3 regions of the Streptomyces sp. NPDC051104 genome follow, and region 2 is predicted to be linked to each of the others. Evidence: riboswitches for the same ligand, from Rfam matches in the RefSeq annotation. Region 2 holds a riboswitch; each other region holds the start of a gene.
The links. Region 2 has a riboswitch for cyclic di-AMP ahead of AB0N14_RS30810 (M23 family metallopeptidase). Riboswitches for the same ligand answer to the same signal wherever they lie in the genome.
Positions count from the first base shown of each region.

Region 1: linked by a shared signal. The riboswitch ahead of AB0N14_RS04250 (transglycosylase SLT domain-containing protein) and the one ahead of AB0N14_RS30810 (M23 family metallopeptidase) in region 2 are both predicted to bind cyclic di-AMP.
Region 3: linked by a shared signal. The riboswitch ahead of AB0N14_RS17345 (transglycosylase family protein) and the one ahead of AB0N14_RS30810 (M23 family metallopeptidase) in region 2 are both predicted to bind cyclic di-AMP.

Region 1 covers NZ_JBFBBS010000001.1:863,139-873,418, reverse strand. The annotation lists gene AB0N14_RS04285 (ABC transporter substrate-binding protein) at 1-284, opposite strand, end outside; gene AB0N14_RS04280 (ferredoxin family protein) at 299-526, opposite strand; gene AB0N14_RS04275 (GntR family transcriptional regulator) at 578-1,369, opposite strand; gene fahA (fumarylacetoacetase) at 1,517-2,737, opposite strand; partial or broken gene AB0N14_RS04265 (ATP-grasp domain-containing protein) at 2,993-4,233, shown strand; partial or broken gene AB0N14_RS04260 (FAD-dependent oxidoreductase) at 4,329-5,530, shown strand; gene AB0N14_RS04255 (HAD family hydrolase) at 5,810-6,622, shown strand; gene AB0N14_RS04250 (transglycosylase SLT domain-containing protein) at 6,666-7,166, opposite strand; cyclic di-AMP (ydaO/yuaA leader) riboswitch at 7,186-7,350, opposite strand; gene AB0N14_RS04245 (polyprenyl synthetase family protein) at 8,240-9,250, shown strand; gene AB0N14_RS04240 (sigma-E factor regulatory protein RseB domain-containing protein) at 9,526-10,280, shown strand, end outside.
Region 2 covers NZ_JBFBBS010000033.1:15,953-26,232, forward strand. The annotation lists gene AB0N14_RS30785 (MFS transporter) at 1-184, shown strand, start outside; gene lhgO (L-2-hydroxyglutarate oxidase) at 258-1,475, shown strand; gene trmB (tRNA (guanosine(46)-N7)-methyltransferase TrmB) at 1,601-2,458, shown strand; gene AB0N14_RS30800 (PrsW family intramembrane metalloprotease) at 2,522-3,910, shown strand; gene AB0N14_RS30805 (aldo/keto reductase) at 3,956-4,900, opposite strand; gene AB0N14_RS30810 (M23 family metallopeptidase) at 4,988-6,010, opposite strand; cyclic di-AMP (ydaO/yuaA leader) riboswitch at 6,022-6,178, opposite strand; gene AB0N14_RS30815 (PP2C family protein-serine/threonine phosphatase) at 6,405-7,487, opposite strand; tRNA gene AB0N14_RS30820 (tRNA-Met) at 8,014-8,087, opposite strand; gene AB0N14_RS30825 (dihydrofolate reductase family protein) at 8,204-9,352, opposite strand; gene AB0N14_RS30830 (MarR family transcriptional regulator) at 9,432-9,941, shown strand; gene ribA (GTP cyclohydrolase II) at 10,267-10,280, shown strand, end outside.
Region 3 covers NZ_JBFBBS010000010.1:83,263-93,542, forward strand. The annotation lists gene AB0N14_RS17325 (SurA N-terminal domain-containing protein) at 61-714, shown strand; gene AB0N14_RS17330 (nucleoside triphosphate pyrophosphohydrolase) at 853-1,860, shown strand; gene AB0N14_RS17335 (cytochrome P450) at 1,857-3,155, shown strand; gene AB0N14_RS17340 (transglycosylase family protein) at 3,338-4,336, shown strand; cyclic di-AMP (ydaO/yuaA leader) riboswitch at 4,535-4,701, shown strand; gene AB0N14_RS17345 (transglycosylase family protein) at 4,706-5,401, shown strand; gene eno (phosphopyruvate hydratase) at 5,762-7,048, shown strand; gene AB0N14_RS17355 (septum formation initiator family protein) at 7,174-7,683, shown strand; gene AB0N14_RS17360 (DUF501 domain-containing protein) at 7,767-8,303, shown strand; gene AB0N14_RS17365 (Ppx/GppA phosphatase family protein) at 8,300-9,265, shown strand.

The sequences.
Region 1 (10,280 bases), on a different contig from region 2:
GATCCGATGTCGATCTTCCCGGCGGTCATCTGGGCGGTGATGGGGGCTCCGGTCGCGTAGTCCTGCCAGACGACCTTGTAGGTGTGGCCGTCGTGCAGGGCGCCCAGCTGCTGCTCGAAGTAGCCCAGGGAGCGCAGGAGGGTGCCCGCGGTGACGGTGTTGATGGTCTTGGACTGGTAGCCGACGGTGACCGTGGAGCCGGTGCCCGCCTGTGCGCTCGTGCCGCAGGCGGCGAGCGGGAGGAGGAGGGCGACCGTGGCGAGGGGGACTGCCGTGCGTTTCATGGAGTTCGGGCCTCTCAGCGGAGCAGGTAGGGCATGTTGACCGTGACCGCTCCGGTGGGACAGCGGGCCGCGCACGGCCCGCAGTACCAGCACTCGTCGACGTGCATGTACGCCTTGCCGGTGCTCTCGTCGATGGCGAGGGAGTCCAGCGGGCACATGTCCACGCACAGGGTGCAGCCGTCGATGCACTTCGACTCGTCGATGGTCACGGGCACGTCGGCCCGCTGGGGCGCCAAGGGCATGGCTGTCTCCAGGAAGGTGCCCGGACAGGGCGGAAGGGGGGCGAACAGGGGTTACAGAGACCGGTGCAGGAGACCGCTCATGGTGATGCGGTCGCCGCGGAAGCGGATGAACTCCAGGTCGACGGGCCGGCCGTCGGCGAGGTGGGTGAGGCGTTCCAGCATCAGTACGGCGGCGCCGCGGGGGGCCTGGAGCACGGCGGAGGAGTGCGCGTCCGCGTTCACCGCTTCCAGGGTGATCTCGGCGTGGCCGAGGCGTTGGCCGGTGATGGCTTCCAGGAGGCGGAAGACGTCGGTGTTCTCCAGGTCGGCGTCGAGGAGGGCGGTGCCGATGTCGAGGGGGATGTAGGTGAGGTCCAGGGAGAGGGGGAGGCCGTTCAGTCTGCGCAGGCGTTCGACGTAGAGGACGTCGGCGCCGGGTTGGACGTGGAGGCGCTCCGCCACGGGGGCGGGTGCGGGGGCGGGGCCCAGGGTGCGGACCTCGTTGGTGACGCGGCCGTGTTCGAGCAGGGTTTCCGCCAGGCCCATCAGCCGGTCCAGTCCATGGGGGTACTTGCGGGCGGCGACGATCGTGCCGACTCCCGGCAGCCGGTCCACCAGGCCCTCGGCGCGGAGGAGGTCGAGGGCCTGGCGGATGGTGTTGCGGGAGGCGCCGTAGTCGGTGCCGAGGGTGGTTTCGTGCGGGAGCGTGCCGTCCGGGAAGTCGCCGGTGAGGATCTGGTGGCGGAGGAGATCGGCAAGCTGCCTGGCCTGGTCCGCACGCAGCCGGCGACGCGTGCGGTGGGCGGCGACGGTGGTCGCGGCGCCCTGACCGGCGTGGTCTCGGATGCGGTCGGTGGGTGGCATGTTTCGAACCATACCGAGGCGGTAGGGAAAGCTGTGTTGCCGAATTGTTGCGCCATGTGCCGGGGCGTCACGTACGCCGCTGAGCTGGGGTTTCGTTGGGCGGTGGGGCAAGGTCTGCCACTGCCGGGTGAGCGGGCGCGGCGGTGGCTACGACAGGCTGGTCGGCGCCACCCGCCCCGTCACCTCCCCCAGACCCACCCGCGTCCCACCAGGACCCGGCGCCCACGCTGTCAGTGTCACCACGTCCCCGTCCTCCAGAAACGTCCGTTTCCCGTCCGGAAGTTCGAGAGGGTCCCGCCCGTTCCACGTCAGTTCCAGCAGCGAGCCGCGTTCGTGCTCCGTCGGGCCGCTCACCGTGCCGGAGCCGTAGAGATCACCCGTCCGCAGGGACGCGCCGTTCACCGTCATGTGCGCCAGCTGCTGGGCCGCCGTCCAGTACATGGTGGAGAACGGCGGCTCGGAGACGACATGGCCGTTGATCGCGACGGAGATGCGCACGTCGTAGGCCCCCGGTTCCTCCTGTGAGTCGTCCAGGTACGGCAGCAGCGGATGCGTGCGCTCGGGCGGGGCCACCCGCGCCTCCTCCAGCGCGTCCAGCGGGGTGATCCACGCCGAGACCGACGTGGCGAACGACTTGCCGAGGAACGGCCCGAGCGGCACGTACTCCCAGGCCTGGATGTCCCGCGCCGACCAGTCGTTGAGCAGGCAGAGCCCGAACACATGGTCGCGGAAGGCCGTGAGCGGCACCGGTCGCCCCAGTCGCGACGGCACGCCCACCACGAAGCCCACTTCCGCCTCGATGTCCAGACGGACGGACGGCCCGAAGACCGGCGCCGGGTCGGTGGGAGCCTTGCGCTGCCCCGACGGCCGCACGACATCCGTGCCCGACACCACCACCGTGCCGGACCGGCCGTGGTAGCCGATCGGCAGGTGCTTCCAGTTGGGGGTCAGGGAGTCCGCCGCGTCCGGGCGGAAGATCTGCCCGACGTTGCGGGCGTGGTTCTCGGAGGCGTAGAAGTCGACGTAGTCCGCGACCTCGAAGGGCAGGTGCGGCGTCACCTCGGAGAGCGGGTGCAGCAGCGGCTCCACGGTCTCCCGGTGCGCTGGCACCGTCACCCACGCCGTCAGCGCCCGCCGCACATCCGACCAGGTGGTGCGGCCCGCGGCCAGCAGCGGATTCAGGGACGGACGCGCCAGCAGGGAGGCGTACGGGGAGCCGAGCGCCGTGGCCGCCGCGCCCGCGTCGAGCACGTGGTCGCCCAGGCGGACGCCGACGCGGCGCTCGTCGGAGCCGGCGGGGGAGAAGACGCCGTAGGGGAGGTTGTGCGGGCCGAAGGGGTCGCCCTCGGGGACGTCGAAGGGGGGCATGGGATGCTGCCTCGCTTTCGTGCACTTCGGGTGTGCCGTGCCATGGGTGTGCGTTCCAGTGCGTTCCATGCGGTCGCCGCACACGTTACGGGTGAGTCATCTGTCTTGGGCAGTGTCTAAAGAGTTTGCAATGTCCGTATTGGCCTTGTCGGAGGGGTTAATTCCGGCTTAGCGTCCTTTGGGGGACACGGACGGGGTGGGTCCGGTCCGTAGGGGGGACACGTGGGGGGACCCGTGGCCAGGAGCACCGGCGGTGTGCCGTTCGACGCGGACCGCGATGTGCCGGGGCTCATCGTGAAGCTCGGCGACTACCCGCTGCACCACGGCGGGGTCGGCGCGATCCGCAGCCTCGGCCGGCTCGGCGTACCGATGTATGCGATCACGGAGGACCGTTACACACCGGCCGCGGCCTCCCGCTATCTGCGGCGCGCCTTCGTGTGGCCGACCACCGGGACCGAGAAACCGGAGCGGCTCGTGGAGGGCCTGCTGCGCATCGGGCGCCGTATCGGCCGGCGGTCCTCGTCCCCACCGACGAGGAGGCAGCGGTCCTGATCGCCGAGCACCGGGGCGCCCTGACCGGATCCTTCCTGTTCCCGAAAGTGGACGCGGGACTCCCGCGCCGCCTCGCCAGCAAGCAGGGCCTGCACGAACTGTGCGTGGAACACGGCATCCCGAGCCCGCAGGCGGCCTTCCCGCAGTCCTACGACGACATCGTGCGCTTCGCCGACAAGGCCCGCTTCCCGCTCGTGGCGAAGAACCGCGAGGCGTTCGTGCGCCGCGAACGGCCCGCGGTGGGCGGCACGACGAAGATCGCCACCCGTGAGGGGCTGCTCAGGCTCGCCCGCGACTGGGGCGAGCACCCGGGCGTGATCCTCCAGGAGTACCTGCCCCGGGAGCAGACCGAGGACTGGATCGTGCACGCCTACTTCGACCAAAACTCCACCCCGCTCGCCCTGTTCACCGGCGTCAAGGTGCGCTCCTCGCCGCCCCACGCGGGCATGACGGCGAACGCGTACGTCGTCGACAACCCGGAACTCGCCGATCTCGCCGCACGTTTCATCAAAGAGATCGGCTTCACCGGTGTCATCGACCTCGACCTCCGCTTCGACCGGCGCGACGGACAGTACAAACTGCTCGACTTCAACCCGCGCATGGGCGCCCAGTTCCGGCTCTTCGAGAACAAGTCGGGTGTGGACGTCGTCCGCGCCATGCACCTGGACCTGACCGGTCGCGCCGTACCGGAGGGGGAACAGCGCGCCGGCCATCGGTACATCGTGGAGAACATCGACCTGCCCGCCCTGCTCGCCTACCGCCGCAGCGGCTACACGACACCGCACGAACCGGCCCGTGCGAGCGGCACGGAACTGGCCTGGTTCGCGGAGGACGACCCGCTGCCGTTCGTCACGATGCTCGCGCGCTTCGTGCGGCCGGGCGCGAAGCACCTGTATCAGCTGTGGCGGACCAACCGCCACGGCAGCACGACCCGTACGTCGTAGGCGTACGACCGGTACGTCGGGGCGTACGACCGGTACGCCACAGGCGTACGCGCTCCACCACGAAGCAGGCACGTAGCGTCCTGGGGAGGGACTTCGTGATTCAACCGGTAGCAGTCATCGGCGCCGGGCCTTTCGGCCTGTCCACCGCCGCCCATCTGCGCGGGCGCGGTATCCCGGTCCGCGTCTTCGGCGAGCCCATGGTCAGCTGGCGCGACAACATGCCCGCGGGCATGCTCCTGAAGTCCACCCCGGTCGCCTCGAACATCGACGCGCCCCAGCGTGGCCACACCCTGGCCGACTACTGCGACGCGGCGGGGATCCGCCGGCTGGTGACGGACGAGGACATCATCCCGGTCGAGACGTTCATCGCGTACGGGGAGTGGTTCCAGCAGAAGCTGCTGCCCGAGCTCGAGCGGGTCCGGGTGGTCTCCGTGGACCGCCGCAAGGGCGGTGGCTTCGATCTCAAGCTGGACTCGGGCGAGTTGTTCACCGCTCGGGCGGTCGTGGTGGCGACCGGCCTGTCGGGCCTCGCGCACCTCCCGCCGGAGCTGGCCGCCGCGGCAGCGGACGGCCCCGCGCGCACCGGTCCGGTCTCGCACAGCTCCCAGCACCATGACCTCAGCAGTTCTCCGGCAAGGAGCTGCTGGTCGTCGGCGCCGGCCAGTCCGCGCTGGAGACGGCGGCACTGGCGGCCGAGGCGGGCGCACGAGTGCGCGTGGTGGCGCGCGGGAGCGGCAAGGTCGCCTTCGGCGCTCCCCCGTGGGACCAGCCGAAGCTGCGCCCCGAGTCGCCCTTCGGCCGTGCCTGGTCCCTGTGGGCGCTCAGCTACTACCCTCACCCGTACCGTTACCTGCCCGCCCAGACCCGCCACTACCTGGTGCGTCGCGTCCTCGGCCCGCTAGGCGCGTGGTGGCTGCGCGACCGCTTCCAGGAGAACGTGCAGGTGCGCGGGGTGGAAGGGATCATCCGTGCGTCCGTGGCGGACGGCGGCACGGCCCTGACGGTCCGGACCCACACGGGCCGCACGGAGGAACTCACCGCGGACCACGTCATCGCCGCGACCGGCTACCGTGTGGACATCTCCGCGATGGACTTCCTGGGCCACGAACTGCGCACACGCCTGGCGGTGAGCCGGGGCGCCCCGAAGCTCGGCGCGGGCTATGTGTCCTCGGTCCCGGGCCTGTACTTCACGGGCCTGCCGGCGGCGGCCTCCTACGGACCGGTGATGCGGTTCGTCTGCGGCACGGAGTTCGCGTCGCCGCGCCTGGCGAAGCACCTGGCGACGGCTCACGGCTGACCCGGCCGCCCACCGGACCACCCCGTGGCCCTCCCCTCTCGGAAGGGCCACGGTTGTCGAGCCGGATGCCGACCGGTTCTCGGCAGGGGGCCGGAGGTCGGCGGGTGCTCGGCAGGGGGCCGGGGGCCGGCCGGTGCTCGACAGGCGCCCGGAGGTCGGGCGTAGGTCAGTCGTAGGTCGGCCGTAGGTCAGCCGTGGGTCGGCCGGTTCACGACGGGTGGCCGGGCGTCGGCTGGTTCGCGGTGAGTCGTGGGGGTGTTCCATCCGTATTCTCTGATCATGGCCGCACCCCTCGCATATTCACTCATCGCCACTGACCTGGACGGGACGCTGCTGCGCGGTGACGACACGCTCTCCGACCGGTCGAGGGACGCGCTGGCGCGGGCCGCCGCGGCCGGCGCGCAGCACCTCGTGGTGACGGGGCGTCCGGCGCCCAGGGTGCGGCCGCTGCTCGACGACCTGGGCGGCAGGGGGCTCGCGGTGTGCGGACAGGGCGCGCAGGTGTATGACGCCGGCGCGGACCGGCTGCTGTTTTCCGTCACCCTGGAACGGGAGTTGGCCGAGACCGCGCTGGGCAAGATCGAGGCCGAGGTGGGGCAGGTGTACGCGGCCGTCGACCAGGACGGCGTGGACGGGCTCACGCTCATCGAACCCGGCTACCGGATGCCGCACCCCACGCTGCCCGCGGTGCGGGTCCAACGGCGCGACGACCTGTGGTGCGCGCCCATCAGCAAGGTGCTGCTGCGCCATCACGCCCTGGCCGACGACGAGTTGGCGACGGTGGCGCGCAGCGCGGTCGGTTCGCTGGCGACGGTCACCATGTCCGGGCCCGGCACGGTCGAACTCCAGCCATGCGGCATCACCAAGGCGACGGGGCTCGCGCTCGCCGCCGAGTATCTGGGCCTGGGGCCGCGCCGGACCATCGCGTTCGGCGACATGCCGAACGACATCCCGATGTTCGACTGGGCCGCGCACGGCGTCGCCATGGCGAACGCCCACCCCGAACTCAAGGCGGTCGCCGACGAGATCACGAAGTCGAACGAGGACGACGGCATCGCCGTCGTCCTCGAACGACTCTTCAGGGGCCGCTAGGCCTCGGCCTCGGCCTCAGCCCCGGTACGCGCGGCGCACAGCGTCAGTACGCGCTGTGGACGTTGTCGATGGAGCCGTACCGGTGGGCGGCGTAGTTGCACGCGGCCGTGATGTTCGCCACCGGGTCGTAGATGTTCCAGGACGTGCCCGGCACGTGGTACGCGCGGAAGGTCGGGTCGATGACCTGGAGGAGGCCCTTGGACGGGATGCCCATCCGGGCGTTGGAGTCCCAGAGGTTGATGGCGGACGGGTTGCCCGACGACTCACGCATCACGTTGCGGTGGATGCCGTAGTAGGAGCCGGGGATCCCGTGCTGCTGCATGACGACCAGCGACTGACGGATCCAGCTGTCGAGGTTTCCGGCGCGCGTCGTCACCGTCTTGGCGGCGGCGGTCGTGGTCGTCGCGGAGGTGGGGGTCGCGGCGGAAGCGCTGGTCGCGCCCAGGACCGGAAGGGCCAGAACGGCGGCACCCGTCCCCGCGACAGCGAGGGCACGGGTGAGGCGCGCGGCCTTGGAGCGGCGGTCCCGACGGCGTGCGGGCAGGGCGAAAGCGGGCATGTCGTAGTCCTCTCCGGCGCCTGCGAGGTGAGCTGTCGGGTTCGGGCTGGGAGGTGCCCGGCCGTGTCCTCGGTGTCGAGGAATCGGCTTCACCCCAAGCCGTTCCGGCGCTGTGCCCGGTCCGGCGACTTACCTGGGTCCCCCGCTCCTGCCGTGGTGGTCAATGGATCGCGGGCGGCGGCAGGATTCGGCGGTCCGCCCGGATCGATTGGGAAGGTATGCGAGAGCACATGTCGGGAACAAGCCTGGAAGTCGCAGTCCGAGGTAAATGACCATGAAATGCGGGAATAAGGGATGTGATCCATTTTGTTGAGCACAGTTCAAGTTGGCATAAGTAAAGGAGAAGTTGAGATTCCGCATGCTCCGCACCGCCTACCGGTGGCGTGAGCTAATTCACTCGTGCTTTCCTTGATCGCCACCTCTAATCCAGAGCCCTGGGGCGGCAATTCGGACAAAAGGCTCGATTGTTGCCCTCGAGTGGCGGCTTTTATGGGGACGAATTACGGCAATTCGGACATCGGTCGGGTCTACGGGAATCCGCATCTCCGGATCGGAGGGCGTGACCGACGTCACTCCTCATGCCATCTCGTCACGCCCTGTGGATCTGTACGCGCGCGTGCCTCGGCGTTCCGCGCGTCCCCGTCGAGACTGGGTGTGCGCTCGGCCGGGTGATGGCGCCGGGCGGGGCGGCCGGGCCGCGTGGCCCTGCGAAGGCCTTGGGGGTGCCGGGCTGCTCCGGAGGTGGGATGCGAGGGGGTGTTTCAGGGGACCGGTGCGCGTCGCCGGCCACCAGGTGGGGCAGCTTTCCGCTGTGTCGCTCCAAACCCGCTCGTATCACCTGATCAAGAACATGCCTCTCGTGATCCGATACCGCCCGGCCTGGAACAGCGGGCACTCGTGGTGATCGAAACCTGACCGGATACGCTGACTTGAGTGATGGCGGCGACAGATCGACAAACTCGGTGAGCCGAGTCGCCCTGACGCGTCATCGATCAAGTGACCGACCTCGATACCGACCGTGTGATCGTCAGCAGACGTCAGCAGACAGGAGACCTCACGTGACCGTCGTCGGGCCGTTCGGGCTGAGCGTGCGGGACCAGGCTCTGGAAGCCGATGTCCAGGCCGGATTGGCCGCTGTCGAGGAAGGGCTGCTCGACGCCACGAAGAGCGAGGTGCCCTTCATCACCGAGGCCGCGCAGCATCTCGTGCGCGCGGGCGGGAAGCGGTTCCGGCCGCTGCTCGTCATGCTCGCGGCACAGTTCGGTGACCCGTACGCGCCGGGGGTCGTCCCTTCGGCCGTGGTCGTGGAGCTCACCCACCTCGCCACGCTGTACCACGACGACGTGATGGACGAGGCCGATGTGCGGCGCGGGGTGGCCAGCGCGAACAGCCGCTGGGGCAACTCGGTGGCGGTTCTCACCGGCGACTTCCTGTTCGCCCGCGCGTCCCACATCCTGGCCGACCTCGGCCCGGAGGCGGTCCGTATCCAGGCGCAGGCGTTCGAGCGGCTCGTCACCGGCCAGATCCTGGAGACGGCGGGCCCGCGGGACGGCCGTGACCCGGTGGAGCACTACCTCGACGTCCTCGCCGGCAAGACGGGCTCCCTGGTGGCGGTGGCGTGCCGCTTCGGCGCGATGATGTCGGGCGCCGACGAGACGGTCGTGGACGTGCTGACGCAGTACGGCGAGCGTCTCGGCGTGGCGTTCCAGCTGGCCGACGACGTCCTGGACATCGCCTCCGACTCCCACGAGTCCGGCAAGACGCCGGGGACGGACCTGCGCGAGGGCATCGCGACCCTCCCGGTCCTGCGCCTGCGCGAGCGCGCCCAGCGGCACGGGCTGCCGGAGGATGTCGCCCTGTGCGAGCTGCTGGCCTCCGACCTCACGGACGACGCCCGCCACGCCGACGCCCTCGCCCGCCTCCGGGTCCACCCGGCCCTCGAGCAGGCCCGCCGCGACGCCGTCCGCTACGCGGAGGACGCCCGCTCGGCCCTGGCCCCGCTGCCGGACTGCGGCGCGAAGGCGGCCCTGACGGAGATGTGCGACGCGGTGGTGCACCGGGCGGGGTGACGCGCCAGGCGTTCCCTGAGCCCCCCGCCCGGCGTGTGCCACGTCCCACGCCTTTCGGTACGCCCTGACAACCCCTACGGGTGGGGCGCCGTGCCCCGCCCGTCATGTCATACCCCAGGAGTACGCGGAGTTGGCCCCGCGGTCTGACGCTTCCCTCCCGGTGATTTGGTCATATGGAGAGGACCACCTCACAGGAGTCCGGGGGAGAATGGCGGCGCAGGGGTGGACGAGTGCACAGACAGCAGGCCGCCGCCGACGACGGAGGTAAGGCACACATGGCACCGTACGAATCCGACGACAGCACACCCGCCGGGGAGGTCGAGGACGTACGCGACGGGCGGCGCAAGGCCGCGCGGTACGTCGTCCCGGTCACGGTCGTGGGCGTGGCGGCGGCGACCATCGGGCTCGTCCCGGCGTTCGCCGGCTCCGGGGACCCCGACCTGCCGAAGATCAGCGCGCAACAGCTCATCGAGAAGATCGCCAAGTCGGACGTCCAGCAGATGTCCGGCACGGTGACGATCAGCACGGACCTGGGCCTGCCCAACCTGGGCGGCCTCGAGGGCAGCCTGGCCTCGGGCGCGCTCTCCCAGGGCGGGCAGGGCAAGGGCGACTCGGCCGCCGACCCGAGCTCCAAGCTGCTGGAGCTGGCCTCCGGCACCCACACCGTGCGGGTCGCCGCCGACGGCCAGGACAAGCAGAAGCTCTCGCTCATCGAGAAGGCCGCCGAGTACAGTGTCATCCGCAACGGCGACCAGGTGTGGGCGTACGACAGCGCCTCCAACCAGGCGTACCACGCGACCGGCGCGGGCGAGCACAAGAGCGGCGAGGCGGCGCCGAAGGACGTGCCCGCCACGCCCAGGGACTTCGCTGATCAGGCACTGAAGGCGGCCGACAAGACCACCTCCGTGACGGTCGACGGCACGGCCCAGGTCGCGGGCCGGGACGCCTACAAGCTGCTCGTCCGGCCGAAGCAGTCGGGTACGACGGTCGGCGCGATCAGCATCGCGGTGGACGCGAAGACCGGGCTGCC
Region 2 (10,280 bases):
GGGCAACCTGGACGCGGCCTGCGAGCAGGGCGTGCGGGCGGTGGAGATCGCCGGGCGCATATCGTCGGCGCGCACCACCGAGTACGTACGGGACCTGCTGCACCGGCTGGAACCGTACGGCGACGAACCGCGCGTGGCGGAGCTGCGGGAGCGGGCGCGGCCGCTGTTGACGGCTCCGGTCTGACGGCGCGGCCGCAGGGCGCTCCCCCGGGTTTGAAGGCATTGTCAGTGGCGCAGTGCACTATCGAAACCGGGAGGTGGAGCAGGTGCGGGAGATCGCCTACGACTGCGACGTGCTGGTGATCGGTGGCGGAATCGTCGGCCTGTCGACGGCGTATGCGATCACGCGTGCCGCGCCGGGCACGCGGGTGATCGTCCTGGAGAAGGAGGCCGGCCCGGCCCGCCACCAGACGGGGCGCAACAGCGGGGTCATCCACAGCGGGATCTACTACCGACCCGGGTCCCTGAAGGCGCAGTACGCGGTCGGGGGTGCCGCCGAGATGGTCAAGTTCTGCGCGGAGTACGGCATCGCGCACGCCGTCACCGGCAAGCTGATCGTCGCGACGGAGCGGGAGGAGCTGCCGCGCCTGCACGCGCTGGTGCAGCGCGGCCGGGAGAACGGCATTCCGGTACGGGAGCTGGGCGCCCCCCAGATAGCGGAGTACGAGCCGGAGGTGCGGGGGCTCGCGGCCATCCATGTGGGCACCACCGGGATCTGCGACTTCGTGGCGGTCGCCCGGCAGCTCGGGGAGGCCTCGGGCGCGGAGATCCGGTACGGGGCGGAGGTGGTCCGGATCGACCGGCGCGCCTCGCTGGGGGTCGCCGTACGCACGGGTGACGGGACGGTGCTCCGCGCGCGTGTGCTGGTGAACTGCGCCGGGTTGCACTGCGACGAGGTGGCCCGGCTGACCGGGGACGACCCCCGGGTGCGGATCGTGCCGTTCCGGGGCGAGTACTACACGCTGCGCCGGCCCGACCTGGTGCGGGGGCTGGTGTATCCGGTGCCGGATCCGGCGTTCCCGTTCCTCGGCGTGCATCTGACCCGCGGGATCGACGGAGAGGTGCACATCGGGCCGAACGCGGTGCCGGCGCTGGCCCGCGAGGGGTACGGCTGGGGGGTCGTACGGCCTCGGGAGCTGGGCGCGACGGTGGCATGGCCCGGGTCGTGGCGGATTGCGCGGCGGCACTGGCGGTACGGGGCGGGGGAACTGCGGCGGTCGGTGTCGAAGGGGGCGTTCACCGAGGCCGTGCGGAGATTGCTGCCCGCGGTCCGGGAGGACGACCTCGTGCGGGCCCCTGCCGGGGTGCGGGCGCAGGCGGTGCTGCGGGACGGGACGCTGGTGGACGACTTCCTGATCCGGGAGGGGGCGCGGGCGGTGCACGTACTGAACGCGCCGTCCCCTGCGGCCACCGCTTCGCTGGCTATCGGGCGGGAGGTGGCGCGGCGGGCGTTGGTGGTGCTGGGCGGGGCTTGAGCGTGGCCGGGGGTGCAGCTGGGCGGGGGTAGGTCGCGCATCCCGGCGCTACGGGGTGCCTCCGGCCACGCAGGGTCGGCGGCACGACTGCCCGCAGCTCGGTAGGCCCTAAAATTGGTCCCACTGTGTCTGACTCCCTCAACTTCGCTCCCGAAGATTCCCAGGTCACCTCCGGTGGCGGCTCCGGTCGTGGTGTCGGCGCGCCCCTTCGGCACACCCGGGCCAAGGGGGAGCCCCGGTTTCCCGACGGGCCCAAGGCCGACCCCGCCGGGTCGCACTTCGAGCGGCGGATCCGTAGCTTCCAGCCGCGGCGGAGCCGGGTGACGGCCGGGCAGGCGGACGCGCTGCAGCGGCTGTGGCCCAAGTGGGGGCTGGACATCGACGGACATCGGGTCATCGACCTCGCCGAGCTGTTCGGCAACAGCCGCCCCGTCGTGCTGGAGATCGGGTTCGGCATGGGCGAGGCCACCGCGGAGATGGCCACCGCCGACCCGGACACCAACGTCCTCGCCGTCGACGTGCACACCCCCGGCCAGGGCAACCTGCTTGCCCTCGCCGACCGGGCAGGACTGACCAACATCCGCGTCGGCAACGGCGACGCGATCATCCTGCTCCGCGAGATGCTCGCCTTCGACTCCCTCGACGGGCTGCGCGTCTACTTCCCCGACCCCTGGCCCAAGAAGCGCCACCACAAGCGGCGGCTCATCCAGCCCGACTTCCTCACGCTCGCCGCGAGCCGTCTCAAGCCGGGCGCGCTGGTGCACTGCGCCACGGACTGGGAGCCGTACGCCGAGCAGATGCTGGAGGTGTTCACCGCGCACCCGGGGTTCGAGAACACCCAGCCCGGCGGCGGGTACGCGCCACGCCCCGACTTCCGGCCGCTGACCCGTTTCGAGGGGCAGGGTCTGGACAAGGGTCATGTCGTGAACGACCTGCTCTTCCGGCGCGTACAGCACCGCGAGCAGCCCACCGCCGAAGACTGAGCGTCCGCGCGTGAAGTTGGACACCGTCGCGGGCGGCGCCCCCGTCTCGTTAGGGTCGATGCCGTGGCCACCTTTCCCCCGTACCCGACTCACCCGGGCGGCAACGCCGCCGCCGGCTCGTTCGGGCATCCGCACTGGTGGCAGAGGCGGTGGGTGCGGTACGGGGCGCTGATCACGCTCCTCGCGCTCTCCGGGCTCGTCATCCTGGCCCTCGTACGGCAGCAGACCGGGACCGAGGGCTTCCTGGTCGGGCTGGGTCTCGCGGTGCTGCCCGTGCCGCTGCTCATCGCGGCCTTCCGCTGGCTGGACCGGGTGGCGCCGGGACCCTGGCGGAACCTGATCTTCGCCTTCGCCTGGGGCGCGTGCGCCGCCGCGCTCATCGCGATCGTCGCCAACAGTTTCGCCGCCCGGTGGATAGCGACCGCGACCGCCGATCCGCACAGCGCCGACACGCTCGGCGCGACCGTGATAGCGCCGATCGTCGAGGAGTCCGCGAAGGCCGCGGCCGTGCTGCTGGTCTTCCTCTTCCGCAGACGGGACTTCACCGGGATCATCGACGGAGTGGTGATAGCCGGCGTCACCGCCACCGGCTTCGCCTTCACCGAGAACATCCTCTACCTGGGCACGGCCTTCGGCACCGACCAGATGAGCGGGGGAAGCGGGCTGGCGTCCGTCACGGCCGCGACCTTCTTCGTCCGCGTGGTGATGTCACCCTTCGCGCACCCGCTGTTCACCGTGCTCACCGGCATCGGCTTCGGCATCGCCGCGCTGTCCGCGGAGCGCCAGCACGTCCGGCGGGTGCTGACGCCGCTCTGCGGGCTGCTGCTCGCGATGGGCATGCACTCCATGTGGAACGGGTCGTCCACGTTCGGCCAGTACGGGTTCTTCGCGGTGTACGCGTCGTTCATGGTGCCCGCGTTCGGGCTGCTGACCTGGCTGGTCATCTGGACGCGTCAGCGGGAGCTGCGGACGGTGCGGGAGGAGCTGCCCACGTACGTGGCCGCCGGGTGGATGGGGCCGGTGGAGCCGTTCGTGCTCGGTTCGATGCGGGCGCGGCGGCTGGCCCGTGAGTACGCGAGGCAGCACTTCGGGAAGGACGCGGCGCGGTCGGTCGCGCGGTACGAGGCGTACGCGACGTCGCTGGCGTTCCTGCGCCACCGGGGGCGCCGGGGGCGGGCGGGCGCCGATTTCGTCGTACGGGAACGGGAGTTGCTGACCGAGCTGTGGGCGCGCCGGGAGGTGGCGCGGCCGGCGCTGGCGTATGCGGCACGGGCGACGGCACCGGCGGCTCCGCCGCTGTGGCCGGGGTACGGGCACGTGGCGTTCCAGAGGGCGCCGCAGTACGGCCCTGCCATGCCGCGGTACGGCCCGGTGGCGCCGCAGTACGGCCCTGCGATGCCGCAGTACGGTCCGGCGGTGCCGTATCCGGAGTACAACCCCTATCGCGCCTAGGAGTTGACGCGCGCTCGGCACCGCCGGACTCCGCCGTCTGCCGGGCTACGCCGACGCCTCCGTCAGCTTGGCCACGTCCTCGTCCGTCAGCGTCAGGTCCGCGACGGCCAGCAGCGCAGGCAGCTGCTCCACCGTCCGCGCCGAGGCGATCGGTGCCGCGACCGTCGGCTGGGCCGCCAGCCAGGCGAGCGCCACCGTCGGGATCTCGGCGCCCCGGGCCTCGGCGACCTCGTCCAGGGCCGTCAGGACCCGCTGCCCGCGCTCGGTCGCCAGGTGCTTGGCCGCGCCCTCCGCGCGTGCCGACTCCACCGTCGTACCCGGCCGGTACTTGCCGGTCAGGAAGCCCGACGCCAGCGCGAAGTAGGGAATCGCCGCGAGCCCCGCCCGGGAGGCGAGGTCCTGCAGCGCACCCTCGTAGGTGTCGCGCGAGACCAGGTTGTAGTGCGGCTGCAGCGCCACGTACCGCGCCAGGTTCTCGCGGTCCGAGAAGTCCAGGGACTCCTGGAGGCGCTCGGCGGAGATGTTGGAGGCGGCGATGGCGCGCACCTTGCCCGCCTTCACCAGCTCGTCGAGCGCGCCGATGATCTCCTCGACCGGCACCTCAGGCTTGTCGAAGTGGGTGTAGTAGAGATCGATGTAGTCGGTGTCCAGACGGCGCAGGGACGCGTCGGCCGCGGCCTTGATGTTGGCGGCGGTCAGGCCCTGGTAGTCGGGGTGCTGGCTGACCTTGGTCGCGATGACCACGTCGGAGCGGTTGCCGCGCGCCTTCACCCACTTGCCGATGATGGTCTCGGACTCGCCGCCCTTGTTGCCCGGCACCCAGGCCGAGTACGAGTCGGCCGTGTCGATGAAGTTCCCGCCCGCCTCCGTGTATGCGTCGAGGACGGCGAAGGACTGCGTCTCGTCGGCGGTCCAGCCGAAGACGTTGCCGCCGAGGGACAGCGGGAAGACCTCGAGATCGGAAGAACCCAGTTTGCGAAGAGAAGTCATGTTCTGTGTCAACGCCCGGACCGGGCGGCGTCTTCCGGAAAGCCCGCAAAGATCTTGCAAACGATCGCGCTCTTTGCGGGGGTGGGGTCAGGGGTTGAGGCCCTTGCCGCGCAGCCAGGCCAGCGGGTCGATCGCGGCGCCGCCGTTCGGGTGGACCTCCAGGTGCAGGTGTGGCCCGGTGACGTTGCCGGTCGCGCCCACGCGGCCGATGACGTCGCCCGTGCCGACCTTCTGCCCGACCGTGACGCTGATCGACGACTGGTGGCAGAACCACAGCTCGGTGCCGTCGTCGAGGGTGAGGATCGTGCGGTAGCCGTACGAGCCGGCCCAGCCCGCCTCCGTGATCGTGCCGCTGTGGACGGCCTTGATGAGCGTGCCGGTGGGCGCGGCGAAGTCCAGGCCGGTGTGGAAGCCGGAGGACCACATGGCACCGGCGTCGCCGAAGTGGGAGGTGAGGGTGTAGGAGGAGGTCGGCAGCGTGAACTGCCGGGCGAGTGCGGCGAGCCGCGCGGCCTCCTGCGCCTTCTTCTTCTCGGCGGCGGCCTTGGCCTGCGCGTCGTCCTGTGCCTTGGCCGCCGCGGCGGCGGCCTTCTTCACGGCGGCGTCCTCGGCGGCCTGCGCCGCCTCCTGCGCGATCCGGTCCTGCTGGGACTCGGCCTGCTGCATGATCCGGGCGCGCAGCGCCTCGCCCGCGCCCTTCGAACCGGCGGCGTCGGTGGCATCACCGGCGTCGGTCCGGCCGACGCTGCTGAGAGCGGTGGCCGAGCTCTCGGGGGCGCCGGAGTCGTCGCCGATGAGCGCCTTGGCGGATTCCGTGACCGAGGAGAGGTCCGGCAGGGATATGGACACCGGCGGCTTGCCGGACTGGGCGGTGGCCATGCCGCCCGCGCCGACGGCGGCCATCACACCGACGCCGAGGACGGTGGAGCTGCGGGCGAGCCCGCCCCCGCGCTGCTTGGCGACGCGGTGCCGGCCGCGGACGGGGCGGACGGAGTCCTCGGTGGGGTTCCACTCCTCCCAGGGGCCCTCGTCGATACCGGGTGCGACGTCGAGCGTCTGAGTACCGTTCGGGGCGAACGAGGTGCTCTGGGCAGGCCGGTTGAACGCCACGTGGGCGCACTCCTTTCCTTCCGTCTCGCCTACCGGGTTAGCTGACGGGTTCGGAGCAGGAAGGTCTCCTACGCGCGTATACCGGCCGTGCGGCACGGCGGTATCCGCGTGATTCACCCCAAGGTGGTGGTTCCCCGGCTCCCTTGCGGGATTCGGCAGGCGCGCACGGAGCCGCCTTCGGTGACGGCTGGGACGACCGCGCTGCGTTATCGAACGTTAATAGACCCGCGGCCTGTATTCCAAGCCGTTCAGGCAGATCCGTTCATTGCCGCTGGCCAGGACTTTCATGGCCTGAACGGAGGAAATCGGGCGAGTCGCCCCCGCCTCATCGACCTCATGGGTATTGACAGTATGTCAGTTCTTATGCGGAGGGGCATGGCTCACTCACTCCTCGTCACCGCGCCAGGGGGCGCCCGGGCCGGCGCACGGCCAGCAGAGCCATGTCGTCCGTGCCGCGGCCGCCGGTGTGCCGGGCGACCTCGCGCGTGATGGTGCTCAGCAGGGCGCCGGGGCCGGGGAAGACCCGTCCGGCGAGGCGGACGGCGGGGTCGTAGAACCGGCCGTGCGCGTCCCGTGCCTCCGAGACGCCGTCGGTGTGGAAGAGCAGCGTCGAGCCGGGCGGGAAGTCCCACTCCTCCACCCGGTCGGGCCAGACGCCGAGGTCGCCCATGCCGAGCGGCAGCGCGGGCTCGCGGGCCTCCAGTTCTCGCAGGGAACCGTCCGGGAGCAGGAGCAGCGGGGCGGGGTGGCCGCGGTTGACGATGCGGACGACGCCGGAGCCGTGCGGGATCTCGGCGAGGATCGCGGTGGTGAACCCCTCGTACACGTCGGGCCCCTCGCGCCCGGCGCGGTCGCGCATCAGCGCCCGCTCCAGGCGCTGGGCGACGGCCTCGAGCGTGGGCTCCTGTTCGGCGGCCTCCCGGAAGGCCCCGATCACGACGGCCACGGCGGTCACGGCGCCCATGCCCTTGCCGCGTACGTCGCCGACGACGAGCCGTACCCCGTGCGGGGAGTCCTGGACGGTGTACAGGTCGCCGCCGATGAACGCGTCGGCCTGCGCGGCCTCGTAGCGGGCGGCGATGTCCAGCCCACCGATCCGGGCGGCGGGCTCGGGCAGCACCGCACGCTGCGCGGCCTCGGCGATCTGGCGGGCGGACGCGAGGCGGGCGACGTTGCGGCGGACCAGCACGTTGAGGAGGACGGCGAGGGCGGCGACGGTGGTGACCGTGGCCACCTCGGTGACCTCGCCCGCCTTTCCGAGCACGCCGAGCCCGAGGTGGACCCCGAGGACCACGACGACGGCCGCCGTGCCGGTGAGGACGGTGCCGCGCAACGAGAACAGGGGCGCGGCGACGAGCGGCGCGGCGGTGAAGAGGGGGCCGGCCGTGTAGTCGGACGGGGCGAGGAGGTCGAAGCAGAACCCGGCGACGATCAGCAGCCCGGGCAGGCCCCGCAGAAAGGCCCGCGCGTACGAGATCCGCCGCTCCTCGGCCTCCGTGGCGGCCTCCGCCTCGGCCCCTCCGTACGCGGGCACCGGAACGGCCCTCGCGCCGGGGGCGGGGACGGGGGTGCCGGGGTCGGGCACGGGGGATCCTGGAGCTTCGGGGGCTCCGGGGGCTCCGGGGGCTCCGACGAGCCGGCCGGGTCGGCCGGCTAGGCGGTCCTCGCGGTCGGGGAGGCACCCGCCGGACCGGTTGCCGCGGCCGGAGAGACGCCCGCCCGACCCGTCGCGACGGCCGGAGAGATGCCCGGAGAGACGCCCGCGCGACCGCTCGTGGTCCTCGGCCCCCTCCTCACACGGCCCATCGGGCCCACGCCGCTCGTCGGGATCCTGCTCCCATGACCACCGCTCGCCTGCTTGCTGCACCACCCGTCCAGGCTTCCCGGAAGGGCGGCGGGGGGCGACCGCTGTGGGCCGGGCGGAGTAGCCGCCAGTGGGTGAAAGAGGGCCGGGGAAACACCGAGGGCCGGAGCCCTTTCGGACTCCGGCCCTCGGCCTTCAGTAGCGGGGACAGGATTTGAACCTGCGACCTCTGGGTTATGAGCCCAGCGAGCTACCGAGCTGCTCCACCCCGCGTCGGTGATTCCAGTGTACGCCATGCGCGCGACAGCTAGCGCACGGGTTTCACCCCCAGGCCGTCCCACCAGAGATTTCCGGCCGTACGCGGAGCTGCTCGGCCCCCTTCGAGGCCCTCAGGTACGGGCGGCCGGGGGCAGCAGATGGGCGTTCGGGGCCTTGGCGCGGTCCTCGTACTCCGGCAGCAGAACCACGTCCACGCCCGCGGCCGCCAGCAGTGCGTTCCCGTCAGCCGACGCGACGAACGTGTCCGGTTCCCGCCAGGCCGTCACCACCCGTCGTACCCCCGCCTCGATGATCAGCCGGGCGCAGGGCGCGGGCCGGGACGCGCGGCGGGCGCACGGTTCCAGGCTGCTGTACACCGTCGCGGAGGCCAGCCGCGGATCCGCGGGGTCCAGCTTCGCCAGCGCCGCTTCCTCGGCGTGCACCACGGGGTCGCCGCCCTCCCGGGAGTGGCCCCGCGCAAGTTCCGTGCCGTCGGCCGCGACGACCACCGCGCCGACGCTGAAGGCGATCTCCGACGGCGGGCACCGGTCCGCCAGCTCGCAGGCCACCTCCAGCCACCGCCGGTCCGCTGCCGAGGCGAGCCTCCCGGTGCCGGGCGCGGTGGGCACGTACCGCATCAGCACCACGTCCCCGACCGCGCGCGTCTCCACCAGCCGCATCCGCCCCGGCGGGTACGCGCCGTGCCCGAACATCCGCGGGGCCTCCGGCTCCCCCACGAACAGCGGCGCCACCACGAGCTGCACCTCGTCCGCGAGCCCCAGCTGGAGCAGCCGCGTGTGCACGCTCCCGCCGCCCTCGACCATCAGCCGCCGTACGCCCTTCACGTCACCGAGGTGGTCGAGCACGGCCCGCCACTCCACGTCCGGCCCGAGCGCGACCACCTCCACGTCCGCCGGCAGCAGACCGCGCAGCCGCCGGGCGCCCTTGTCCGTCGTGTAGACGGTCTTCGCGCCTCCCGTGTGCCAGAAGCGGGCCTCGGGATCGAGGTCCCCGGACGCGCTGACCGTGACCTTCAGCGGATACTCTGGCAGCCCGGCGGCGAGGCGGGCCGCGCGCCGCTCGGCCGAGTAGACCAGCAGCCGGGGGTTGTCGGTGCGCAGCGTGCCCGCGCCGATGAGGATGGCGTCGCTGCCCGCCCGCACCTCGTCGACCCGGTCGAAGTCCTCCGGGCCGGACAGCAGCAGCCGTTCGGGCCCGGTGTCGTCCAGGAAGCCGTCGAGGGAGACGGCGGCGGACAACAGGACGTAGGGATGGGCCATGGCGGCGCTCCTGGGGTCGGGCCGATCCGGTGAACGAGGCGGCTTGGTTCAACTTTTAAACAATAACTACACTGCCAGTATGACGACCCGCTGGCTCACCCCCGAGGAACTGCGCGCCTGGTGCTCGTACCTGGCCGCGTCGTGGCTCCTGGAGGACGCGATCGACCGGCAGCTCCAGCAGGAGGCCGGCATGCCGCACCTGTACTACTCGGTCCTGGCCAACCTCTCCGAGGCACCGGACCGCCGTATGCGCATGACCGATCTCGCCGAGGCACTGAAGATCACGCGCAGCCGGCTGACATACGTGGTCACCCGGCTGGAGAAGGATGGAACGGTCCGCCGGGAGGGCTGCCCGACCGACAAGCGCGGCAGCGTGGCGATCCTGACGGAGGACGGCAGGGCGCTCTTGGAGCGTACGGCGCCCGGTCACGTCGAGACGGTGCGCTCGGCCGTCTTCGACCACCTCACCGAGGAGCAGGTGGCCCAGCTGGAAGCGATCTGCTCCCGGATCACGGAGGCGCTCCAGCAGGACGAGGAGCGGTCGGCGTGCGGCGAGCTGCCGTGGCGCCGGCGTTCGTCCACGCCGTGACCGGAGGCGACAGGCGACACGGGAAAAAGAGTTGCTTGAAATTTAAAGCAGGGATAGAGTCTCGGCCGAGGTTGTGCTTCAAATCTGAAGCATGAAGCTGTGTGAAGCGCATCCTCCGCACCCGCCATCGTCGGCCAGGAGAAAGACGACAGCCATGCGCGACGCACACGAGACCGCCCCTTCCCGCGACACCGGTGACACCGCCGACCCCCACACAGCCGCCCCGCACACGGCGGAGCCGCCCGCAGCCGCCCCGGCCATCCCCCTCCTCGGCAACGACCTGCCCGGTGCCGTTCTTTCCGCCACCGACCTGCTCGGTGCCGACATGCCCGGCGCCGG
Region 3 (10,280 bases), on a different contig from region 2:
CCATCGATCACCGCAAGACCTTGTGCACCGTCGCACAATCCCCCACCCTGGGAGGTCATTTTGCACCGCCGTCGCCCCGCGATCGCCCTCAGCGCCGCCTTGGTCGCGGCCCCTCTCCTCACCGCGTGCGGCGGCACCGCGCACCCGGGTGCCGCGGCCGTCGTCGGAGGTGAGCGGATCACGGTCGCGCAGCTGGAGAGCCGGGTGGACGAGGTGCGCGCGGCCCAGCGCGCCGCCGCCACGGGCGACGCCCAGTACGGGCAGGCGGTCGCCCAGACCGGCAGCCTCACCCGCGACACGCTGCACAGCCTGGTCCTGGACCGGGTCCTGGACCGCGCCGCGAAGAACGCGGGCGTGAGCGTCACCGCCAGGGACGTCGAACAGATGCGGGCGGACCTCCAGGCGCAGGCGGGCGGCGCGAAGCAGCTGCAGACCGTGTGGCTTGAGCAGTACGGGGTGGCTCCCCAGCGCCTCGACGACAGCCTCCGCACGGAGGTCGAGGCGCAGAAACTGGCCGCCGCGCTCGGCGCGGACATGAGCACGACCGAGGGCAAGGCCGCGTTCTGGAAGGCCATGTCGCAGGCGTCTCGGGAGCTGCACGTCGACCTGAACCCCCGCTACGGCACCTGGGACGTGCAGAAGAGCAGCCTGGCGGACGCGAAGACCCCGTGGGTCAAGGAGGTCACGGCGGCGGCTGCGCAGCAGACGGCGTAGACGGGCGGTACGGGACTGGGGCCGGGCGGTAGGCGTCCGGGAGTGGTGCTCCGGGGCCTGTGGACAACTCCGGCGGCGATGGGCCCATGCCTGTGGACAACTCCGGGGGCCGTCCGTGGCGTGCGTTACGTTCGGAGGGTGAACGCAACCAGCTTCGAAGCGGCCCCGGGACCGGGGGCGACCGCCGAGCCCGGCCGGATCGTCCTGCTCACCACCAGCCACCGGGTCGCGCCCGGTCTCCTGTCCTGGCCCGCCTGGCAGGCACTGCACGCCGCCGACCGGGTCCTGTGCGCGTACGGCGCGCACCCGCAGCTGCCCTATCTGCGCGAGGCGGGCATAGCGGTCGAGGAGGCCGCCCCGAGCGCGCAGGAGCTGGTCGACGCCTGCGCCGGCGGGCGCACGGTGGTCGTCGTCGCCACGGGTGAGGGCGAGCCCGCGCTGACGGACGGCCTGGCGCGCCTCGCCGGATCAGGCCGCGTCCAGATGCCGGAGCTGGAGCTGCTGCCCGCGTCGTACGACCTCCCGGGCGCCCGTCTCCTGGACCTGGTGCAGGTCATGGACCGCATCCGCGCCGAGTGCCCCTGGTCGTCCCGGCAGACCCACCTGGGCCTGGCCAAGTACGGCATCGAGGAGGCGTACGAACTGGTCGAGGCCATCGAGGCGGGCGATCGCGAGGAGCTGCGGGAGGAGCTGGGCGACGTCCTGCTCCAGGTCGTCTTCCACGCCCGGATAGCCGAGGAGCACGCGGAGGCGCCCTTCTCCATCGACGACGTGGCGGGCGGCATCGTCGCCAAGCTGATCCACCGCCACCCGCACGTGTTCGGGGACGAGACCGCGACGACGCCGGAGGAGGTCAAGGAGCACTGGTTGCGGACCAAGGCGGTGGAGAAGCGGCGCACGTCGGTGACGGAGGGCATCCCGCTCGGCCAGCCGGGCCTCGCCCTCGCCGCGAAGCTGCACTCCCGCGTCCGCACGGCGGCCCTTCAGGTCCCGCTCCCGCAGGGCGACGGCATCGGCTACGAGTTGTTGGCGCTGGCCGCGCGCGCGGAGACGGAGGGCGTGGACCCGGAGGCGGCCCTGCGCGCGGCGGCACGCGCGTACCGGGACGCGATCCGGGAGGTGGAGAGCGGGGGCTCGAGGAAGTGAACGAGACCGCCTCCCCGGCCCCCGAACTGTTCACCTGGGAGTTCGCCGCCGACCCGTACCCCGCCTACGCCTGGCTGCGTGAGCACGCCCCCGTGCACCGGACGAGGCTGCCGAGCGGTGTGGAGGCCTGGCTGGTCACCCGGTACGTGGATGCCAAGCAGGCCCTCGCCGACCCGCGGCTGAGCAAGAACCCGGCGCATCACGACGAGCCCGCGCACGCCAAGGGCAAGACCGGCATCCCCGGCGAGCGCAAGGCGGAGCTGATGACCCATCTGCTCAACATCGACCCGCCGGACCACACCCGGCTGCGCCGGCTCGTCTCCAAGGCCTTCACGCCCCGGCGTGTCGCGGAGTTCGCGCCGCGGGTCCAGGAACTCACCGACCAGCTCATCGACCGGTTCGCGGGCAGGGGAGAGGCCGACCTCATCCACGAGTTCGCCTTCCCGCTCCCCATCTACGCCATCTGCGACATGCTCGGCGTCCCGCGCGAGGACCAGGACGACTTCCGGGACTGGGCCGGGATGATGATCCGCCACGGGGGAGGACCGAGGGGCGGCGTCGCGCGGTCCGTGAAGAAGATGCGCGGCTACCTCGCCGACCTCATCCATCGCAAGCGCCTGGCGCTACCCGTCGAGCCCGGCCCCGGCGAGGACCTCATCTCCGGGCTCATCCGCGCCTCCGACCACGGCGAGCACCTCACCGAGAACGAGGCCGCCGCGATGGCCTTCATCCTGCTCTTCGCAGGGTTCGAGACCACCGTCAACCTCATCGGGAACGGCACGTTCGCGCTCCTCGGGCACCCCGGGCAGCGGGCCCGTCTGCAGCGGTCGCTCGCCGCCGGGGAACGCGACCTGCTCGAGACGGGCGTCGAGGAGCTGCTGCGCTACGACGGCCCGGTGGAGCTGGCCACCTGGCGTTTCGCCACACGGCCGCTCACCGTCGGCGGACAGGACATCGCCCCCGGCGACCCCGTCCTGGTGGTCCTGGCCGCCGCGGACCGGGACCCGGCGCGGTTCGCCGACCCGGACGTCCTCGACCTCTCCCGCCGCGACAACCAGCACCTCGGGTACGGGCACGGCATCCACTACTGCCTGGGCGCGCCCCTGGCCCGCCTGGAGGGACAGACGGCGCTCGCCACGCTCCTGACCCGCCTGCCGGACCTGCGGCTCGCGGTCGACCCGTCCGCGTTGCGCTGGCGCGGCGGACTCATCATGCGGGGCCTGCGCACGCTGCCCGTGGCATTCACACCGGTACCGGAGAAAGGTCACGAACGTCCCGCCGACATCCGGACATGACACGGCGAACAAACGGACGGTCACAAGTAGGTGACAGGATCTCACCTCTGTGATCTTCACGTGATCTACGCTGCATTAACTTGTGACAAGCGATCTAGTGCCGATACGTTCACGCAGCAACGCGGCGGTCCGCACGCCACGGCCGTCGCGTCGGTCGATGCTGTCGTGTGAAAGGCAACCGCATGCTCTCCGGGAACGGTCGTCACCGTCGCCCCCGTCAGGCTCCGGCTCTCCTCGTCGCGGCAGGGGTGACCGGATCAGCGATCGCGATCCCGCTGCTCGGCGCCACCGGCGCGAGCGCGGCCACCGGCGCCACCTGGGACCAGGTCGCGGACTGCGTCAGCGGCGGCTCATGGAGCGCGGACACCGGCAACGGCCACTACGGCGGGCTGCAGCTGACGCAGGACGACTGGGACAAGTTCGGCGGTCTCGACTACGCGCCGAGCCCCGACCAGGCGAGCCGTTCACAGCAGATCGCCGTCGCCGAGAAGGTCCTGGCGGCCGGGGGCGTCGGGGTCTGGGGCACCTGCGGCCTGCTGAACGGTCTGAGCAGGGACTCCGGCTCCGCCGACGTCGACACGGGTGTCGCCGGGGACTCGTCGTCCGGCGGCGGATCGTCCTCCGACTCCGGCCTCGATTCCGGCATCGACTCCGGTCTGTCCGACTCGTCCGGATCATCCGCGTCGACCACTCCGTCGCCTTCTTCATCCTCTTCGTCCCCTTCGCCTTCCTCGTCCTCGCCCTCGTCCGGGGCGTCGAGCGCCGACACAGCCAAGAGCGCACAGGAGTCCGGTAGCGCGCCGACGGCCACGTCGAAGAGCGATGAGTCGGGCAAGTCGGCACAGAGCGATGCCTCGCCGGGGGCGAGTTCGACCGAGACCTCGGGTGCCGGTCGTCACCGCGGAGACAGCGCCGAAGAGAGTGCCGCGGACGGCCGTGCGTCGGACGCGTCCGGCCGGCACGCCTCACGCGGCACCGCGGACGCGCGCGACGCCGTCGACGGCTCGTACACCGTCCGCCCCGGGGACAATCTGTCGTCCATCGCCGACTCCCTTGACCTCGGCGGCGGATGGACGGCGCTGTACGAGGCGAACAAGCAGACGGTCGGTGCCGATCCGAACCTCATCCTCCCCGGTCAGAGCCTTGCGCTCGACGTCGACCCGACCGGCGGGTCGTCCTGAACTGCCCTTTGTATGACGGAAGTTCGCGACCCATTTAGCGCCGAATGTCCTATTTGGCGAAAGTGAGATATGAGTCTCATAAGCCCTGATCGTCTTTGAAATTCCGGCGATCGACTGCTTACGGTCGTGATCGCTCGCCACAGCGAGCCCCTGCGGTCGCAACGCCGAATCCTGCCAGCGGCCGTACGGGAACAGTCGTCGCGTCAAGCGCCGTAGGCAGGAGCGGGGGACCCAAGGTAGGCGCCGCGTCCGGGAGTTGACCGGAAGCGGCTCGGGGTGAAGCCGTGTCCCGCAAGGGGCACGGCCGGGCAACTCAACCGGCCCGAACCCGACAGCTCACCTCGCAGGCGTCGGTGAGGGGAACGAACCATGCTGTGTTCCGGCAACGGTAAGCACCGCCGCTCGTCCAAGGCCACCCGTGTCATCGCGCTCGCCGGTGTCGCCGGCGCTGCCATCGCCGGCCCGCTCCTCGCGGCCGGGAACGCCTCCGCGGCCACCGCCGCCCAGTGGGACGCCGTCGCCCGGTGCGAGTCCGGCGGCAACTGGCACATCAACACCGGCAACGGCTTCTACGGTGGTCTGCAGTTCACGAACTCCACCTGGGCCGCGTACGGCGGCACCGCCTACGCCTCCCGCGCCGACCTGGCCACCGAGGGCCAGCAGATAGCCATCGCGGAGAAGGTCCTCGCGGGCCAGGGCAAGGGCGCCTGGCCGGTGTGCGGCAAGGGTCTGACCAGCGCCACGTACAACGGTTCCGCGGCCACCGGCTCCTCGAGCAGCGCGAAGAGCACCACCACCACGAAGAGCACCACCCGCTCGACCGAGCAGCAGGCGGCCAACCGCTCCACGCAGCGCCCGGCCCCGCAGAAGACCGTCACCACCCCGACCGGCCGGAAGGTCGAGAAGGGCGACGGCGAGTACAAGGTGGTCAAGGGCGACACCCTCAGCTCGATCGCCGCGAGCCACCACGTCCAGGGCGGCTGGCAGAAGCTCTTCGACCTGAACAAGGACATCGTCCAGGACGCCGATCTGATCTACCCGGGCCAGCAGCTGCACCTGAAGTGACAGCCGCCCGGTAGCCGGCCCCAGGCCCCTCCCAGGCGTGACCCCCACCGTGGGGGTCACGTGAGGGCCCACCCCGTCCCCGCGGGCTCCCCGCTCCGGCGCGTGTTCCCCCGTACGCGCCGGAGCGGGGCTTTGTGCTGTCCGGCCCCTTTGTCGTCCGGCCGCTTCGCCGCCCGGCCGCGCGGATTTCACCCCGCCTTTCCCCGGCCCTTTGTTCCGGACGGGAACAATGTGTACCGTCACCCTGTCCACGGGACGGTCGGTAGGCCGGCCGACACCCCGGGGCGGTTAGGCTCTAGTCGCAAGGCACAGCCGCAAGGCAGACAGCCCCGCACTTCCAGCGTCACATCCAAGAAGGAGATGCTCGTGCCGTCCATCGACGTCGTCGTAGCCCGGGAAATCCTGGACTCCCGAGGCAACCCCACGGTCGAGGTCGAGGTCGGCCTCGACGACGGCAGCACGGGTCGTGCCGCCGTCCCGTCCGGCGCCTCCACCGGCGCCTTCGAGGCCATCGAGCTCCGCGACGGTGACCCCAACCGCTACCAGGGCAAGGGTGTCGAGAAGGCCGTCCTCGCCGTCATCGAGCAGATCGGCCCGGAGCTGGTCGGCTACGACGCCACCGAGCAGCGCCTGATCGACCAGGCGATGATGGACCTGGACGCCACCGACAACAAGGGCTCCCTCGGCGCCAACGCGATCCTCGGCGTCTCCCTCGCCGTCGCCCACGCCGCCTCCGAGGCGAGCGACCTGCCCCTGTTCCGTTACCTGGGCGGCCCGAACGCGCACCTGCTGCCGGTGCCGATGATGAACATCCTGAACGGCGGCTCGCACGCCGACTCCAACGTGGACATCCAGGAGTTCATGATCGCCCCGATCGGCGCGGAGTCCTTCTCCGAGGCCCTGCGCTGGGGCACCGAGGTCTACCACACGCTGAAGAAGGTCCTGAAGAGCAAGGGCCTGTCCACCGGCCTCGGCGACGAGGGCGGCTTCGCCCCGAACCTCGGCTCCAACCGTGAGGCCCTCGACCTCATCCTCGAGGCCGTCAAGGAGGCCGGCTACGCCCCCGGCCAGCAGATCGCCCTCGCCCTGGACGTCGCCGCCTCCGAGTTCTACAAGGACGGCAAGTACCTCTTCGAGGGCAAGGAGCGCTCCGCCGCCGAGATGACGGAGTACTACGAGGAGCTCGTCGCGGCCTACCCGCTCGTCTCCATCGAGGACCCGCTGTTCGAGGACGACTGGGCCGGCTGGAAGGTCATCACCGACAAGCTCGGCGACAAGGTCCAGCTGGTCGGCGACGACCTGTTCGTCACCAACCCCGAGCGCCTGGCCCGCGGCATCGAGGAGGGGGCGGCCAACGCCCTGCTGGTCAAGGTCAACCAGATCGGTTCGCTGACCGAGACCCTGGACGCCGTCGAGCTGGCCCAGCGCAACGGCTTCAAGTGCATGATGTCCCACCGCTCCGGCGAGACCGAGGACGTCACCATCGCCGACCTGGCCGTCGCCACCAACTGCGGCCAGATCAAGACCGGTGCCCCGGCCCGCTCCGAGCGCGTCGCCAAGTACAACCAGCTGCTGCGCATCGAGGAGATCCTCGACGACGCCGCGGTGTACGCCGGCCGTTCGGCCTTCCCCCGCTTCAAGGGCTGAGACGAGGCCGGAGCAAGCCGCTGGGACAAGCCCGAGCCAGGCTTGGCCGGTCGTACGTACGTCCCCGTACTCGGTCCCGTACCGTGTGCGGGGACGTACGCGCGTGTGAAGGGGAGGCGGGAGACATGGCCGGGAAGGACCGCGACCGGTTCTCCACCGCGACCAGGCTCAGGCTGCTCGGCGAGCAGACGGCCGCCCGGGTCTACCGCTCCCAGACCCGGCGCCAGGCCCGCCGCTCCCGGCTCACCGGCCGGGCCGCGCTCCTCGCCCTCGTCCTGTGCTCGCTGATCGTGGCGCTGGCCTACCCGATGCGGCAGTACGTCTCCCAGCGCGGCGAGATCGCCGACCTGGAGCGGCGACAGGAGCAGGCCCGCAAGCGCGTCGAACAGCTGCGTGACCTGAAGGCGCGCTGGCAGGACGACGCCTACGCGGAGCAGCAGATCCGGCAGCGGCTGCACTATGTGATGCCGGGGGAGACCGGCTACATCATGATCGACCCGGACGCGGTCAAGCCGTCGCGCGCGGACCGGACGACGGCCGTACGCCCCTGGTACGCCGGCCTCTGGGACGCGGTGGACAGGGCCGACAAGGCGGACAGGGCCGACGGTCCGGCCGGTGAGCGCACCGCGCCTTGACGCGCCCGTCACGCACCCGGACGCATACCGACGCAAACCGACGCGCCCCGACGCACCCGAGAAAGACAGCCCGAAAGAGAGCCATGGAAACCCCTCCGCCGCCCACCCCGCGCACCGAGCCGACGGACGCGGACGTCGAGGCCGTCAAGCAGCAGCTCGGGCGCCCCCCGCGGGGGCTGCGCGCGATCGCGCACCGGTGCCCCTGCGGGCAGCCGGACGTCGTGGAGACGGCGCCGCGGCTCCCCGACGGCACCCCGTTCCCGACGACGTACTACCTGACGTGCCCCAAGGCCGCCTCCGCGATCGGCACGCTGGAGGCCGACGGCGTCATGAAGGAGATGACCGAGCGCCTGGCCACGGACCCGGAACTGGCCGCCGCCTACCGCGCCGCGCACGAGGACTACATCGCCCGCCGCGACGCCATCGAGGTACTGGAGGGCTTCCCCAGCGCGGGCGGCATGCCGGACCGGGTGAAGTGCCTGCACGTCCTGGTGGCGCACTCCCTGGCGGCCGGACCGGGCGTCAACCCGCTCGGCGACGAGGCGATCGCGATGCTGCCGGAGTGGTGGCGCAAGGGGTCGTGCGTGGGGGCCGAGGTTTCCGAGGAGGACACCAAATGACGCGGGTCGCCGCCATCGACTGCGGTACGAACTCCATCCGGCTCCTGGTCGCCGACGCGACTGTGTCCGACAGCGCCTCCGGCGCGGGCGCCACGGGCGAACTGGTCGACCTGGACCGGCGGATGACCATCGTCCGGCTGGGGCAGGGCGTGGACCGCACCGGACGCCTGGCGCCCGAGGCGCTGGAGCGCACGTTCGCCGCCTGCCGGGAGTACGCCGAGGTCATCAGGAAGCACGGCGCCGAGCGGATCCGGTTCGTCGCCACGTCCGCCTCACGGGACGCGGAGAACCGGGACGAGTTCGTCCGCGGCGTGGTGGACATCCTCGGCGTCGAACCGGAGGTCATCTCCGGCGACCAGGAGGCGGAGTTCTCCTTCACGGGGGCGACCCGGGAGCTGATGGGCCGCACGGATCTGGCCACGCCGTTCCTGGTGGTGGACATCGGCGGCGGCTCCACGGAGTTCGTCGTCGGCGACGGCCATGTGCGCGCCGCGCGGTCCGTGGACATCGGCTGCGTCCGTATGACCGAGCGCCACCTCGTGCGGGACGGGGTGGTCACCGACCCGCCGACCGAGGAGCAGATCGCGGCCATACGCTCCGACATCGAGGCCGCGCTGGACCTGGCGGAGCAGACGGTGCCGCTGCGGGAGGCGCACACGCTGGTGGGTCTCGCGGGGTCGGTCACCACGGTCTCGGCGATCGCCCAGGACCTCCCGGAGTACGACTCGACGCGGATCCACCACTCCCGGATCTCCCACGACCGGGTTCGGGAGATCACAAGTGCGCTGCTCCACTCCACCCACGCCGAGCGCGCGGCGATCCCGTCGATGCACCCGGGCCGCGTGGACGTCATCGGCGCTGGCGCCCTCGTACTCCTGGCGATCATGGAACGGATCGACGCGACGGAGGTCGTGGTCAGCGAGCACGACATCCTCGACGGCATCGCCTGGTCGATCGCGTAACCACCGCCGCTTCCCCTGAACTCGACCCCGGGGACGTCTCCGGGCCGGGCGTGTCAGGGCGGCCGGCCGTACCGGCCTGGCGGGGCCGGGGGAGGCGGTGGGGCGGTTGTCGGGCGCGGCAGCGCAGTCGGCCGTATCGGCTTGGCGGGGCCGGGGGAGGCGGTGGGGTGGTCGTCGGGCGCGGGAGCGCGGCCGTATCGGCCTGTGGGCCCGGATGCCGTGGGGCGGTCGTCGACCGGAGCGGTGGCCGACCTCGGAGCCGTGCGTCCGCGCCCGGATCTTCCGTACGGGTCGGACGGCGCCGGCTCGCCGCCGCCGGGCCCTCTGCCCGAGGGTCGGCCTGGCCGGTGCCGCGCGCCCTTGGCCCCGCGTCCTCAGCGAGCCGTCCTCAGCGAGTCGTCCTCAGCGAATCCTCCTCAGGCGGTCGCCCTCAGCGGGGATCTGGAGCGGCAGCCCTCAGGGTCAGCGGGGGTCTGGGGGCGGCAGCCCCCAGGGACGGGATGGGTAGGGGCGGCGGGGGCGAGCAACCCCGGCCCTCAGCCCCCGAGCGGCCCGCACCCCCCTCCGCGCGCCGCAGCCCCCATGGAGCCCGACTCCTCCTTCTCGCCACCACCCTGACAGCCCCTCACGCGTCCTCATGCCGAGATTTTTCTACCCACCGGTAGCCTCTCCTGAGCAGGTTGGGTAACGTATGAGCGCGGTTCCCGGGGCCTTCCCGGCCCCCGGCCGACAGGCCGCCAGAAAACTTCGTGAAGTTCTTCACAAGAGAAACGCCCCTGCTGGGCGGCGATTCGCGGCCGTTGGGCCGTCCGTGTGGCTCATGGGGGCTCCGAAGCTGCTCGCACGAGCGCGTCGGAGGGTGTCCCGAGGGGATCGGAGAGGCCCTGTGCGGAGCCCCGATGGGGCGCTTCGGAACCCGGAAGGGCAGCTCACGCGGCCTTGACAACGGACAGTTCGCCCCGGGGCCCATTACCCGGCACCATGACCTTGGTCACGTGGGCGGCGAAGTGTAGCA